4 regions of the Sporosarcina sp. FA15 genome follow, and region 1 is predicted to be linked to each of the others. Evidence: riboswitches for the same ligand, from Rfam matches in the RefSeq annotation. Region 1 holds a riboswitch; each other region holds the start of a gene.
The links. A riboswitch is a leader RNA that binds a small molecule or an ion and turns the genes downstream of it on or off. The one in region 1 is predicted to bind S-adenosylmethionine.
Positions count from the first base shown of each region.

Region 2: linked by a shared signal. The riboswitch ahead of ACP8HG_RS17125 (methionine ABC transporter ATP-binding protein) and the one ahead of metK (methionine adenosyltransferase) in region 1 are both predicted to bind S-adenosylmethionine.
Region 3: linked by a shared signal. The riboswitch ahead of ACP8HG_RS17310 (cyclase family protein) and the one ahead of metK (methionine adenosyltransferase) in region 1 are both predicted to bind S-adenosylmethionine.
Region 4: linked by a shared signal. The riboswitch ahead of ACP8HG_RS19765 (MFS transporter) and the one ahead of metK (methionine adenosyltransferase) in region 1 are both predicted to bind S-adenosylmethionine.

Region 1 is NZ_CP188818.1:21,469-24,639, forward strand. It holds gene pckA (phosphoenolpyruvate carboxykinase (ATP)) at 1-1,133, opposite strand, end outside; SAM riboswitch class I at 1,316-1,433, shown strand; gene metK (methionine adenosyltransferase) at 1,623-2,819, shown strand; gene ACP8HG_RS00200 (gamma carbonic anhydrase) at 3,122-3,171, opposite strand, start outside.
Region 2 is NZ_CP188818.1:3,634,571-3,637,741, reverse strand. It holds gene ACP8HG_RS17135 (NAD(P)-dependent oxidoreductase) at 1-99, opposite strand, end outside; gene ACP8HG_RS17130 (sulfite exporter TauE/SafE family protein) at 131-838, opposite strand; SAM riboswitch class I at 1,004-1,115, shown strand; gene ACP8HG_RS17125 (methionine ABC transporter ATP-binding protein) at 1,294-2,319, shown strand; gene ACP8HG_RS17120 (methionine ABC transporter permease) at 2,309-2,971, shown strand; gene ACP8HG_RS17115 (MetQ/NlpA family ABC transporter substrate-binding protein) at 3,082-3,171, shown strand, end outside.
Region 3 is NZ_CP188818.1:3,671,320-3,674,490, forward strand. It holds gene ACP8HG_RS17300 (hypothetical protein) at 1-55, opposite strand, end outside; gene ACP8HG_RS17305 (acyl-CoA thioesterase) at 159-635, shown strand; SAM riboswitch class I at 832-946, shown strand; gene ACP8HG_RS17310 (cyclase family protein) at 1,174-1,911, shown strand; gene ACP8HG_RS17315 (5-methyltetrahydropteroyltriglutamate--homocysteine S-methyltransferase) at 2,074-3,171, shown strand, end outside.
Region 4 is NZ_CP188818.1:4,153,604-4,156,774, forward strand. It holds gene ACP8HG_RS19765 (MFS transporter) at 1-1,075, opposite strand, end outside; SAM riboswitch class I at 1,158-1,268, opposite strand; gene ACP8HG_RS19770 (5-methyltetrahydropteroyltriglutamate--homocysteine S-methyltransferase) at 1,297-2,415, opposite strand; gene metC (cystathionine beta-lyase) at 2,462-3,171, opposite strand, start outside.

The sequences.
Region 1 (3,171 bases):
CCGGCAAGCTTCGAAGTGAACCCGCTTAGGAAGTGATACATTGCTTGTTCTTTTGTTAACTTCGAGATTGGAGGTAGCACGCCAAACGCATCTGCCGTTAAGAATACAATCGTTTTCGGATGACCAGCAACAGAAGGGTCAACGATGTTATCAATTGCTTGGATAGGATAAGCTGCACGCGTGTTTTCAGTTAATGAACCATCATCGTAGTCAGGAATGCGTGTTTCCGGATCGACGACAACGTTTTCTAGTACGGAACCAAAACGAATTGCACCAAAAATTTCAGGTTCTTTTTCTTGTGATAAATTAATACATTTTGCATAGCAACCGCCTTCGATATTGAAGACACCAGTGTCAGACCAGCCATGCTCGTCATCGCCGATTAATTTACGGTTTGCATCTGCCGAAAGTGTTGTTTTACCTGTTCCAGAAAGACCGAAGAATAGGGCAACATCACCGTCTTCACCAACGTTTGCCGAACAGTGCATCGGCATAATTCCATTTTCAGGAAGTAAGTAGTTCATGATTGAGAAGATTGATTTTTTCATTTCGCCAGCGTATTCAGTTCCACCGATAAGAACAATACGTTTTTCCATTGATACGATAATGAATGTCTCTGAATTCGTACCATCGACCACAGGATCAGCTTTAAATGAAGGAGCCGAAACGATTGTAAATTGTGATTCATGTTGTACTAGTTCTTCTTCAGTTGGGCGGATGAACAAGTTGTGAACAAACAGGTTATGCCATGCAAATTCATTCACAACTTGAATGGATAGTCGTGAAGCTGGATCTGCGCCTGCAAAACCTTTGAAGACGAACAGTTCGTCTTTTGTTCTCAAATGAGTAATTACTTTATTATATAATGAATCGAAAATTTCAGAAGAGATTGGACGATTGACGTTGCCCCAATCGATTTTGTCTTTGGAGGACGCTTCCTCAACAATGTATTTGTCCTTAGGTGAACGACCTGTATATTTGCCTGTCTGAGCTGTAACCGCTCCGTCTGATGTCAATTGAGCTTCACCACGTGAAATCGCTTTTTCAACAAGTTGTGGAACTGAAAGTTGAACTTTTACATTTTTCCCAGAAAGAAGTTTGTTGAGGTCATCACTAATTTTCGCAGATATCATAAGTATGTACCGTCCTTTGCATATAGTCCCAATCAATTGGGTGTCATCACATTATTGAATTAGTATAACACATTAAGAATAATAATCTATACTAATTCAAACCTCAAGGATTTATACGCAAAATGGGTAAAAAGATTTGACATGCAACAAGATTTTTCGTAGCATATATAGTTGAACGGATACTCTTATCCCGAGCTGGTGGAGGGGTCAGGCCCTATGAAACCCGGCAACCTGCACAGACGTTTTGTCTGCGCGAAGGTGCCAAACCTGTAGCAAGGCACAGTCCTTGTATGATAAGAGTGAAAGGTGCTTATGAAATCATGCCTTTCCTCATGTATTATTACGTGAGCGAAGGGCTTTTTATATGATATCGCCCTTAATCCTCGTGTATAGAGCTCGCAATGGCTTGTAGTCTTTTCATTTAGAAAAGACTCTACATGGGACATATGAGTACCGTATCAATCTCGTAGGATATAAGGAGGAAATAACATGACAAATCGCCGACTATTTACTTCAGAATCGGTAACTGAAGGACACCCGGACAAAATGTGTGACCAAATTTCGGATGCTATTCTAGATGCTATATTGGCAGAAGATCCAAATGCACGTGTTGCATGTGAAACGACAATTACAACAGGACTTGTCCTCGTTGCAGGAGAAATTACGACGACAACATATGTCGATATCCCGAAAGTTGTGCGTGAAACTGTTAAAGAAATTGGTTATGTACGCGCGAAATACGGATTTGATTGGGAAACATCTGCAGTTTTGACTGCGATCGATGAACAATCAGCCGACATCGCTGCAGGCGTTGACCAGGCACTTGAAGCGCGTGAAGGTTCGATGACAGATGATGAACTTGAAGCAATTGGAGCTGGTGACCAAGGTTTGATGTTCGGTTACGCTTGTAATGAAACACCGGAACTGATGCCGTTACCAATTAGCCTAGCTCATAAATTATCATTCCGACTTGCACAAGTACGCAAAGATGAAACCCTTACGTATCTGCGTCCGGATGGAAAAACACAAGTGACTGTTGAATATGATGAAAACAATAAACCAGTACGCATCGATACAATTGTTATTTCAGCGCAACATCACCCTGAAATAACACTTGAGCAAATTCAGCGTGATATTAAAGAATTCGTCATAAACCCGGTTGTACCAACTGATTTAATCGATGAAGACACGAAGTACTTCATCAACCCAACTGGCCGCTTCGTAATAGGGGGACCTCAAGGAGATGCAGGTCTTACTGGCCGTAAAATCATCGTTGACACGTACGGTGGTTATGCGCGTCATGGCGGCGGTGCGTTTTCTGGGAAAGATGCGACGAAAGTGGACCGCTCGGCTTCATATGCGGCACGTTATGTTGCGAAGAACATTGTCGCTGCAGGACTTGCAGATCGATGTGAAGTGCAACTTGCTTATGCAATCGGTGTTGCACAACCTGTATCGATTTCTATCGATACATTTGGAACAGGCACAGTCGAGGAAAGTAAACTTGTTGAGCTTACGCGTGGACTGTTTGACCTTCGTCCAGCAGGCATCATCAAAATGCTTGATCTGCGCCGCCCAATTTATAAACAAACAGCTGCATACGGTCACTTCGGCCGTACAGACATTGATCTACCGTGGGAACAAACGGATAAAGCTGATGCATTGAAAGAGTTAGCAGGGAAATAATGTAGTGTAAACACTGAAAGGCAGGATTTCCCTGTTTTTTGGTGTTTTTTCTGTTTAGGATGTTTGATTTAGCGGGCGTCATAGAGTGTAGCGAATCTGTCGTACACTCTCATCACAGGAGCTATAAACAAATGATACAATTGTTATAAAGTGAAACCTGATCGGAGAGGAGAGAGCGTCGGGCTATGAGTTTAATAGGTTTGTTACTACTGGTTGGGGTTGTTGCGTTATTTGTGTTAATTGGTTTAGTAATCTTTTTATTTATAAAAAAATAAGAGCTGCCTTCAAAGGCAGCTCTTTTATTACTGTTGTAAACTCTTGTAATACTGCCCTTTTTCGGCATACTCCTGAA
Region 2 (3,171 bases), 1.0 Mb from region 1:
TGAACGGACAAGTACCGTCACTTCATGCCCTTCTGCTAATGCTAATTTTAGGACTTCCCCACCCACACGCCCTGTTGCCCCAAACAATGCGATTTTCATAAGAAACATCTCCATTCTATAAATTACTTTCTCATTTTATTAATAAATAAACGCCCGTAAATAGTAAAATACCATATGTGAAGATCCGAAAGGTCTTTTGACTGATATGACGGAATAGTAGTTGTCCTAGATACAATCCAACAAATACTAGCGGCAGTGCCATTCCGATTGAGGTCCAGATACCTTTATTTGTACCAACAAAAAGCACTTGAATGAGTAGACTAACGGAATAGATGAATAAATAAAACGCGAGTGTCGTTGCACGTAATGTTTCTTTTTGCATAGCTGTTCCTGCAAAGTAGAGCAAAAGCGGCGGACCTGGCATGCCAATTCCTGTCGTCAATGTACCGGATAATCCGCCAACAACAAAGTCCCCACGTTTAGTTCTCTTAATTCGAAGGTTCAGGACAAGCAGCAGTGTTAGCAAAAGAAGAACAATGCCTATGCCCGTTTTCAATTTGTTGATATCCGCCGAAATGAACAAAATGATACCAATTGGCAGTCCAGATAAGCTCCCGATTATCAACTTTTTTAATAGGTCTGTATCCACATCTTTACGTATTTTAGCAATAAGTGCGCTCGAAATAACAAGCGACAAAACTAGGTTTATCTGAATGGCCTCCATCGGATTGAAAATCATGAGTAGAAAAGGTGTCGCCATGATCGAAAAACCAAATCCTGTACTTGTCTGTAAAATGGACGCAAAAAGTATAATGCTAATAAATATAAAAATTGTCATTCTCACACCGCTTTCTCTATCACTTTAAGTGTATCAGAATTCTGAAATTGTTTACGACTATTAGTAATCTGAATTATTTTACTTTAGTAAATTCATTGACTTTACCTAATTTGCACACTAGAGTTAGATTCAATTCTTGCAACAATCGAATAGCACTACATCACTTTCTTATCCAGAGAGATCGAGGGACAGGCCCTATGACATCTCGGCAACAGGTTCATGACCAATGAACACTGTGCCAACTCCTACAGACGCGTATGCGTTTGGAAGATGAGAACGAGATGGCTTCTTTTATTAGAATCCTTCTTTTTCTTATCTATTTTAAGAAAAAGAGGGATTTTTTTCGTTCTTACAACTATCTAGCTTCAGCGGCCAGATGCTCGGGGTCACAAGTCATTTTGCTAGTTGCATCCGTTGTCCGCACAGAATTAACGAAGTACTTAGGGGGTCAATACATGATTGAATTTAAAAATGCATCCAAGACGTTCGCCCTTGGGAAGCGTGAGGTACATGCGGTAAAAGATGTTTCTCTTTTCGTTGAAAAAGGTGAAATTTTCGGCATCATCGGTTTTAGCGGCGCTGGAAAAAGCACATTGCTACGGTTAGTAAATATGCTTGAACGCCCGACTTCAGGCTCTGTTTTCATTCGAGACATCGACGTCAGTACATTATCCTCAAAAGATTTACGGACGCAACGTCGCAACATCGGCATGATTTTTCAGAACTTCAACTTGCTGAACTCACGGACAGTTGCAGGAAACATCGCGTATCCTTTGAAACTTGGCGGAATGCAAAAAAAAGCAATTGCGGAACGCGTCGAGGAATTATTGGACTTCGTTGGCCTGGCCGATAAAGCTAAAGATTATCCGGACCAACTATCAGGAGGGCAAAAGCAACGCGTAGGTATAGCCAGAGCACTCGCCACTTCACCAGACATCCTAATCTGTGATGAAGCCACATCTGCACTAGATCCTGATACGACCGCCGATATACTGCGGTTGTTGAAAAAGGTGAATAAGGATTTGGGTATTACAATCCTCCTTATCACACATGAAATGCATGTTATTCAAACAATTTGCGACAAAGTAGCGGTCATGGAAAATGGAGAAGTAATCGAAACAGGTGATGTTTTTGAAACATTTACTGATCCTCAACATTCGACAACACAACGATTCATCCAATCCGTGCAGCAGGATCTACCTTCAGAAAAATTGATTAATGAGTGGCAATCAAAAGGTGGTACCAAGTTATATCGAGTTATTTTCAAAGGAGATATTGCAAGTGATCCTGTTCTTTCAAAAGTTACACGTAAACACGATGTTGATTTCAACATCGTTTACGGTTCAGTTCGAGAATTACAGGAACGATTTTTTGGCAATCTACTTGTTTCATTTGAAGGAGAAACGGATGCTGTAAGCCATGTATTAAAAGAACTTGAATTAATTGTAGACATAGAGGAGGTCCTACAAGATGAACGTTGATTGGCTTACATTTTGGCCCCGGATTGTAGAAGCAACCGGTGAAACACTGATCATGGTAATCGCCACTCTCGTTTTTGGTTCCATTTTTGGAATTGCAATTGGCCTGCTATTATTTGTCACTAGGCAAAATAATATTTTGGAAAACAAACTTGTTTCTCAAATATTAAATATAGTCATTAACATCGTTCGGCCTGTTCCGTTCATCATCTTCTTAGTAGCCATTTCACAACTGACAAGATTAGTTGTCGGGACAACAATCGGAACCGCAGCAGCCATTTTTCCGATGACAATTGTTGCAACATTCGTCATTGCCCGAGTTGTTGAAAATAACTTGGTCAGCATTGATCCTGGCGTTATTGAAGCAGCACAGGCAATGGGTGCAAGCCCTCTTCGGATTATCTTCACGGTTTTGATACCAGAAGCATTGGGTCCACTTATTTTAGGACTTACCTTCGTTTCCGTCAGTCTGATCGATTTCTCGGCAGTTGCCGGAACAGTTGGCGGCGGAGGTCTTGGACATGTCGCGATGACATACGGTTATCAACGGTTCGACGGTAGTGTCATGCTCGTTACGGTCGTCATTTTAATCATCATGGTGCAATTAGCACAATGGCTTGGCAATACACTTTCTAAAAAAATCATGCGTCGGTAATCTGGGAAAAGTGCAAGATGCCTGGAGCTAGACACTGTTCCAGGTCAAAGAATCTTATACTTAATAATCTTTAAAAAATACAATCATTCAACTAAAAGGAGACGAATTAAATGAGGAAATTATGGTTAGTAAGTTTAGCAGTATTAACTGCTATTGTACTCGCTGCTTGCGGCGGGAAAGAAAGCGGAAATAGTGATACA
Region 3 (3,171 bases), 970 kb from region 1:
GTAATATAATCGACCAGGTGATTTTTTCATAGTATTTATCAATAAATTTCAGCATTAATCTTCCCCCAGTATGTGTATACTATATATACGGAATGATTGATGGAAAAGTTTCCTTTTATCACAAATTGAATATGTTCTACTACAAAGGAGTTTGTCGTATGCAAGAAAAAAGACCAATGGGCCAATCACGAACAATCCAGACGAAGCTAGTACTGCCGCCAGATACCAATCATCTGCAGACAATTTTCGGCGGAAAAGTTCTCGCGTATATAGATGAAATCGCTGATATCACGGCAATGAAACATTCAAAAACAGCGGTTGTAACTGCTTCAATCGATTCAGTCGATTTTGTATCGTCGGCGCGTGTTGGAGATGTACTTGAACTTGAGGCAATTGTCACGTCAACAGGCCGTACATCGATGGAAGTGTTTGTATCGGTCCATTCAATGAACCTGCTTACGGGCGAAACAAAACTAACAACCGAATCCTTCCTAACGATGGTTGCCATGGATGAAAATAACAAGCCTACTCCTGTGCCGGGCATTTATCCGGAAACAGAGGCTGAAAAGAGTCTATTTGAAACAGGCCCCGCACGCCGTGAACATCGGAAATTGCGGAGTGAGATGAAACATTAAATAATTTGTTATGGAAAAGCCCACGCAAGTTGTGGGTTTTTTTCCGTTGTGCCGCGTATCATTTCAAAGCCATTTCTACTTTTCACATAAAATGTTTCATTGTAAAAACTAGTATAATCTAAATAATTAATGTTTTGTGTATTGACAATCTATTCGGAAGACTGTATTGTACTAATTAACAACTAAATACGTAACTTTCTTATCCAGAGAGGTGTAGGGACTGGCCCGATGATACCTCAGCAACAGACTTGTAAAAGTACTGTGCTAATTCCAGAAGCGTAAGTGTAATGCTTACTGCTTGGAGATGAGAAGAGCAAATAGCGAATTCGCCAAAACCTCTTCTTGAAATTTAGAAGAGGTTTTTTGTTTCGTCTAGGCTCCGGGCGCCAGATGCTTGGGTCATAAGTTAAAGCTGCTCTGCGGCAAAGAACGCCGCTACGCATCTTCATCTTATGCCTGACGCATCTAAGCGGGCGCCCTTCGCTTTTGTTACTTCTGGAGACTAAAGTTACCTTCAAAAAATGAAGGGAGAATTATTGTGTCAAATGAATTAATCAATGCAATTGCTTTATTAAAAAAGAAAGAATGGGTTGATTTAACACATACTTTCGGGCCTGACTCACCCCGTTTTTCAGCATTTGATGCAGCAGAGTTTACAACATTATTTGATCACGATGATGGATTTTTCGCACAGAGCTTTAAATTTGCGGGACAGTACGGCACACATATTGATGCACCAATTCACTTCGTTCGTGATACAAGATACTTGGATGAATTGGGTTTGAAAGAATTGGTATTACCGCTGGTGGTCATCGATAAATCGAAAGAATCTGATGCAAACCATGATTTTACATTAACTGTTGAAGATATTCTGAAGTTTGAAGCTCAGCACGGGCAAATTGAGGCAGGTACATTTGTGGCATTACGCACAGATTGTGGCAAACGCTGGCCGGATAATGAGGCATTTTGCAATAAAGATGCCGATGGGAATAACCGTATACCGGGTTGGGGCCTTGCTGCTTTGAAGTTTTTATTTGATGAAAGAAAAGTAAAGGCTGTCGGTCATGAAACTTTCGATACGGATTCAGCCATTGATTTTCAAAAGAACCAAGCTCTGTTAGGTGAATATTATGTTCTTGAACAAGATACCTACCAAATTGAGCTATTAACAAACCTAGATAAAGTGCCCTCAAAAGGCGCGGTCATTTTTAACATCGTTCCGAAGCCAGAAAAAGCATCGGGATTCCCAGTCCGCTCATTCGCGATCCTGCCGTAAGAAAAGAAAAAGGGCCCGCTCATTCGCGCTCCCGCCGTAAGAAAAGAAAAAAGGTCCGCTCATTCGCGTAATAGCCATAAGAAAAAAAGAGGATTTGCTCATTTGCACTCCTGACCTAATAAAACCGTAATTTACTTCTAAAAAAGAAAGAAGGAATATACCATGACAAATCAATCGACAACACTAACGAAAGCACCATTCAGAGCGGATCACGTTGGAAGTTTACTACGACCAGATAATTTGCATAAAGCGCGCAAAGACTTCAAAGAAGGCATAGTTACTGCACAACAATTACGAGAAGTAGAAACACAGGAAATTAAACGGGTGGTTGATAAGCAAATCGAAGTTGGCTTGGAACTTGTAACAGACGGTGAATTTAGACGTACGTGGTGGCATTTAGACTTCTTGGAGCATTTGAACGGAATTGAAGGGTATGTGCCAGAGACTGGCTACGTATTTGATGGTATTGAAACAGAACGATATAACGTTCGAAACACAGGCAAGATTTCGTTTGACCCTAATCATCCATTCATTCAAGACTTTGTTGAGTTTAATGAAATCGTAGGCGGCCGTGCCGTTGCGAAACAAACGATTCCAAGTCCGAATCAGCTCTTTAATATCGGAATTCGTGATGAAACGATTTACCCTGACATTGAAGAATTTGCCAAAGATGTTATTCAAGCATACAAAGATGCTTTGAAAGCATTTTACGAAGCTGGTGTACGCTACTTGCAGTTGGATGATGTCTATATTGCGGGGCTTTCTGCGCCGAATATCCCGTTTAACGACGGAGCCTATTCAAGAGAACAACTAATCGACTTGGCACTACGCGTCATTAATGGCGTTTTGGAAGACAAACCTGAAGATCTTTTCGTAACAACACACCTATGTCGTGGAAATTACCAATCGACGTGGGCGTTTGAGGGAAGCTACGCACTGATTGCACCCACACTTCTTGCAAAAGAAAAAGTGGATGGCTTCTTCCTTGAATATGATGACGAGCGTTCAGGAGACTTTAAACCGTTGGATCATGTGCCAAACGGCGGAGCGAAGGTTGTCCTTGGTGTTGTTACTTCGAAAAATGGAGAAATGGAAGACAAGGATGCGGTCATTGCGCGTATTCAAGAAGCCGCACAATACGTGCCACTTGAACAACTATGCTTAAGTCCGCAATGCGGATTCGCTTCAACGCATCACGGCAATAAGCTAACAGAAGAGCAACAATGGGAAAAGTTGAAATTCATTGTGGACGTGGCAAAG
Region 4 (3,171 bases), 490 kb from region 1:
CGTTACGTCGCCCATTTGGACGATTGGCCACTATGTCAGAAATTTTGCCGCCAAGAGGAAAACCAATGATTCCGGCCAAACCATTAAACGATGCAATCAAAGCGGCAGCCATTAACGCACCGCCACCGAAATCTTTGACGATAGAGACGGACCAAAATCCGTAAAACCATAGATGCCACATGATAGGGATAAAGAACAAGTACAATAAGAAAAGATTCTTATTCGCTATTAACGGTTTTATTTCAGACTTCTTCGTTGTGTATAAATAAAGTATTAAGAGCGGACAAAGTGCAACAAGAATGACCGCAATCGCGATAGAGGATAGACCTAGTTTGACGGAAAAGTAATAGATGCCCATCACTATGACAAGAAAAACGGCGGAGTACATGGACATGTACAATAGCCCTTTGCCAAACTGTGCTTTAATACCAGGTGAAGTTAAATCTACAGAAGCACTTGAATCGTTTTTGGGCTTCATATATTTAAATAGTAGGAGTGCAATAATGAGTGTAATTGTTCCGGTCACGAAAAAAGGAAAGCGCCAAGCCCCTTCACCCATAAATGGTTCTGCGACTGTAATAAGATAAGGGACGCCAAGTGTGCCCGCTGTCAGACCAACAGATAATCCGGTAAGCGCCACGCCCATTCCTAATCCAACTTTTTCAGGAGGTGTATGATAGGCAATATAAGAGCGGTCATTCGAATAAAAAACGCCTTCGCCTAGCCCGAGTAGGATTCGGAAAAGAATAAATGCAACAAGGCCTCCCACCAAACCCGTTAATAAAGTGGCGATTCCAGCCCAAACAATACTTAAAATGATAATAGCACGATAGCCAAACCTGTCCCCAAAGTAGCCACCAGGAAATTGCATTAACATAAAACCGGCAAAAAATAAACTACCAATCAATCCGCCAATTCCATGGGGGTTTGCCACGTCTGCAAAAAAAGAAACTTCATTTTCAATCATATATGTAATGATCGGCCCAGTTGCAACCCGGTCAACGTAAGAAACAAACCAACCTAAAAATAACAAGCCCCAAATCGTATGATACCTTTGCAAGCCTTCCTTTTTCATTCCTCACACATCCAATTCTATTGTTAATAAAACAAAATGCCCCTCCACTGTGTTAGTAGAGAGGCATTCGAGAGAAAATACCCTCTCATTTTCCAAAGCATAGTGCTTTGCAGGAATTAGCACCTTATCAACATGATTGTTGAATGGTTGCCGGGTTTCATAGGGCCAGCCCCTCCACCGCTCTTCATAAGAGTTTTATTAGCCTATTTAATTTGTAAAGGTTACTGCCAAACGTCTTGCGCGATAGTTACAACATGACGAACTTTTTCCCATTGTTGTTCTTCAGTTAACTGATTACCTTCTTCTGTTGATGCGAAGCCGCATTGTGGGCTTAAGCATAGTTGATCTAAAGGAACATACTTTGTGGCCTCTGCTATTCTTGCTTTAAGCAGTTCAGGGGCCTCTAATTCGCCGAATTTAGAGGTGATCAAGCCTAATACGACGAAAAGGTCAGGGCGATTGACATGGCGCAACGGTTCAAAACTGCCGGAGCGTTCGTCGTCAAACTCAAGGAAAAGACCGTCAACATCTAATCCGCCGAAAATTGTTTCGGATACATCCTCGTAGCCACCACTAGAAAAATAGGTCGATTTGAAGTTGCCGCGGCAAATATGCATCGTCACGAGCAAGTCGGCAGGCCTTTTCGCGATGGATTCATTGATGGCACGTGCCGATAGTTGTACAAGTTTGTCAGGATTTTGCCCCTTCGCTTTCAATGTTTCCCTTCCTTCTTCCGATAAGAAGGAAGCCCAAGACGTGTCATCGATTTGAAGATAACGACATCCCTCATCGTACAGTGCTTGAATTACGTCTTGATAGGCTGTAACCAAGTCATCAAATAACTCTTCGTCATTTGCATAGATGCCTTCTTCGAATGTCGCTCTGTGAATCAGCATATTCGGGCTTGGAATCGTGAATTTTGCGACTGCATCACCTGCGATACTTTTCAGGAACTTGAAGTGTTCAATCATGTAATGGTCGCTAAACCCAATTTTTCCTGTCACTCTAATGCCGTGTGCTTTCGTTACAACACCATTGAATTGGAGTCCTTTATCTGTTTCGAAAAACTCAACGCCGTCAAAGCCAGAAAGGAAGTCAAAATGCCACCATTTACGGCGGAATTCTCCGTCCGTCACAGAATTAAGTCCAGCTTCTTTTTGCTTTTCGACGAGCTTTGTAATTTCTTCGTCTTCGATTGTGCGTAATTCCTCGGCAGTGATATCACCGGTTTCTCTTTGCAAACGCGCCTGCTTTAGGCGTTCTGGTCTTAAAAAGCTCCCGACGTGATCTGCTTTAAATGGTGCTTTCGTCAAAGTTTGTTCGGCTATAGGTTTTGTCAATTTAAATTCCTTCTTTCCAATATAATAATGTTTTCTTTAATGGTACTTAATTAGGTATGGCAACTTTTTCACTTGTTTTAATCAAGGCTTGATCAAAATCGGCAATCAAGTCATCGACATGCTCGAGTCCAACAGAAAAACGTAGCAGACCATCGGTAATACCACGTTTCTCCCGTTGTTCTTTAGGCATGGCGGCATGGGACATCGTTGCAGGATAGGAGAGAATTGATTCAACTCCGCCTAGACTTACTGCGAAAACGGGTATCCGAACGTTTTCAACAAAGGCCTTTGCTGCATCTCTGTTTGGCAAACGGAAAGATAAGACAGCGCCTGGACTTGTCGATTGTTTCGAGTGGATTGCGTGTCCTGGATGACTTGCTAACCCTGGATAAAACACCTCTTCTACTAACGGGTGGTCGTTCAAGTACGAGGCTATTTTACTCGCCGATTCGGATGACTGTGTTAAACGGGCACCTAGCGTTTTAATTCCTTGGATTAGCGCGTAAGAATCTTGTGCGCCTAGAATAGAGCCGAAAGAATTTTGAATGAAGGCCAATCGATTGCCAAGTTCTTCCCCCTTTGTAACCGCTAGCCCAGCAATGATATCGCTATGCCCCGATAAAAACTTGGTAGCACTATGAACAACGATATCAACTCCAAGATCTAGTGGACGCTGGTAAAGTGGCGACATGAATGTGTTGTCGAGAAACGTCAGACAGTCATTCAATTTTGCAAGTTCAACAATCGCTTCAATAT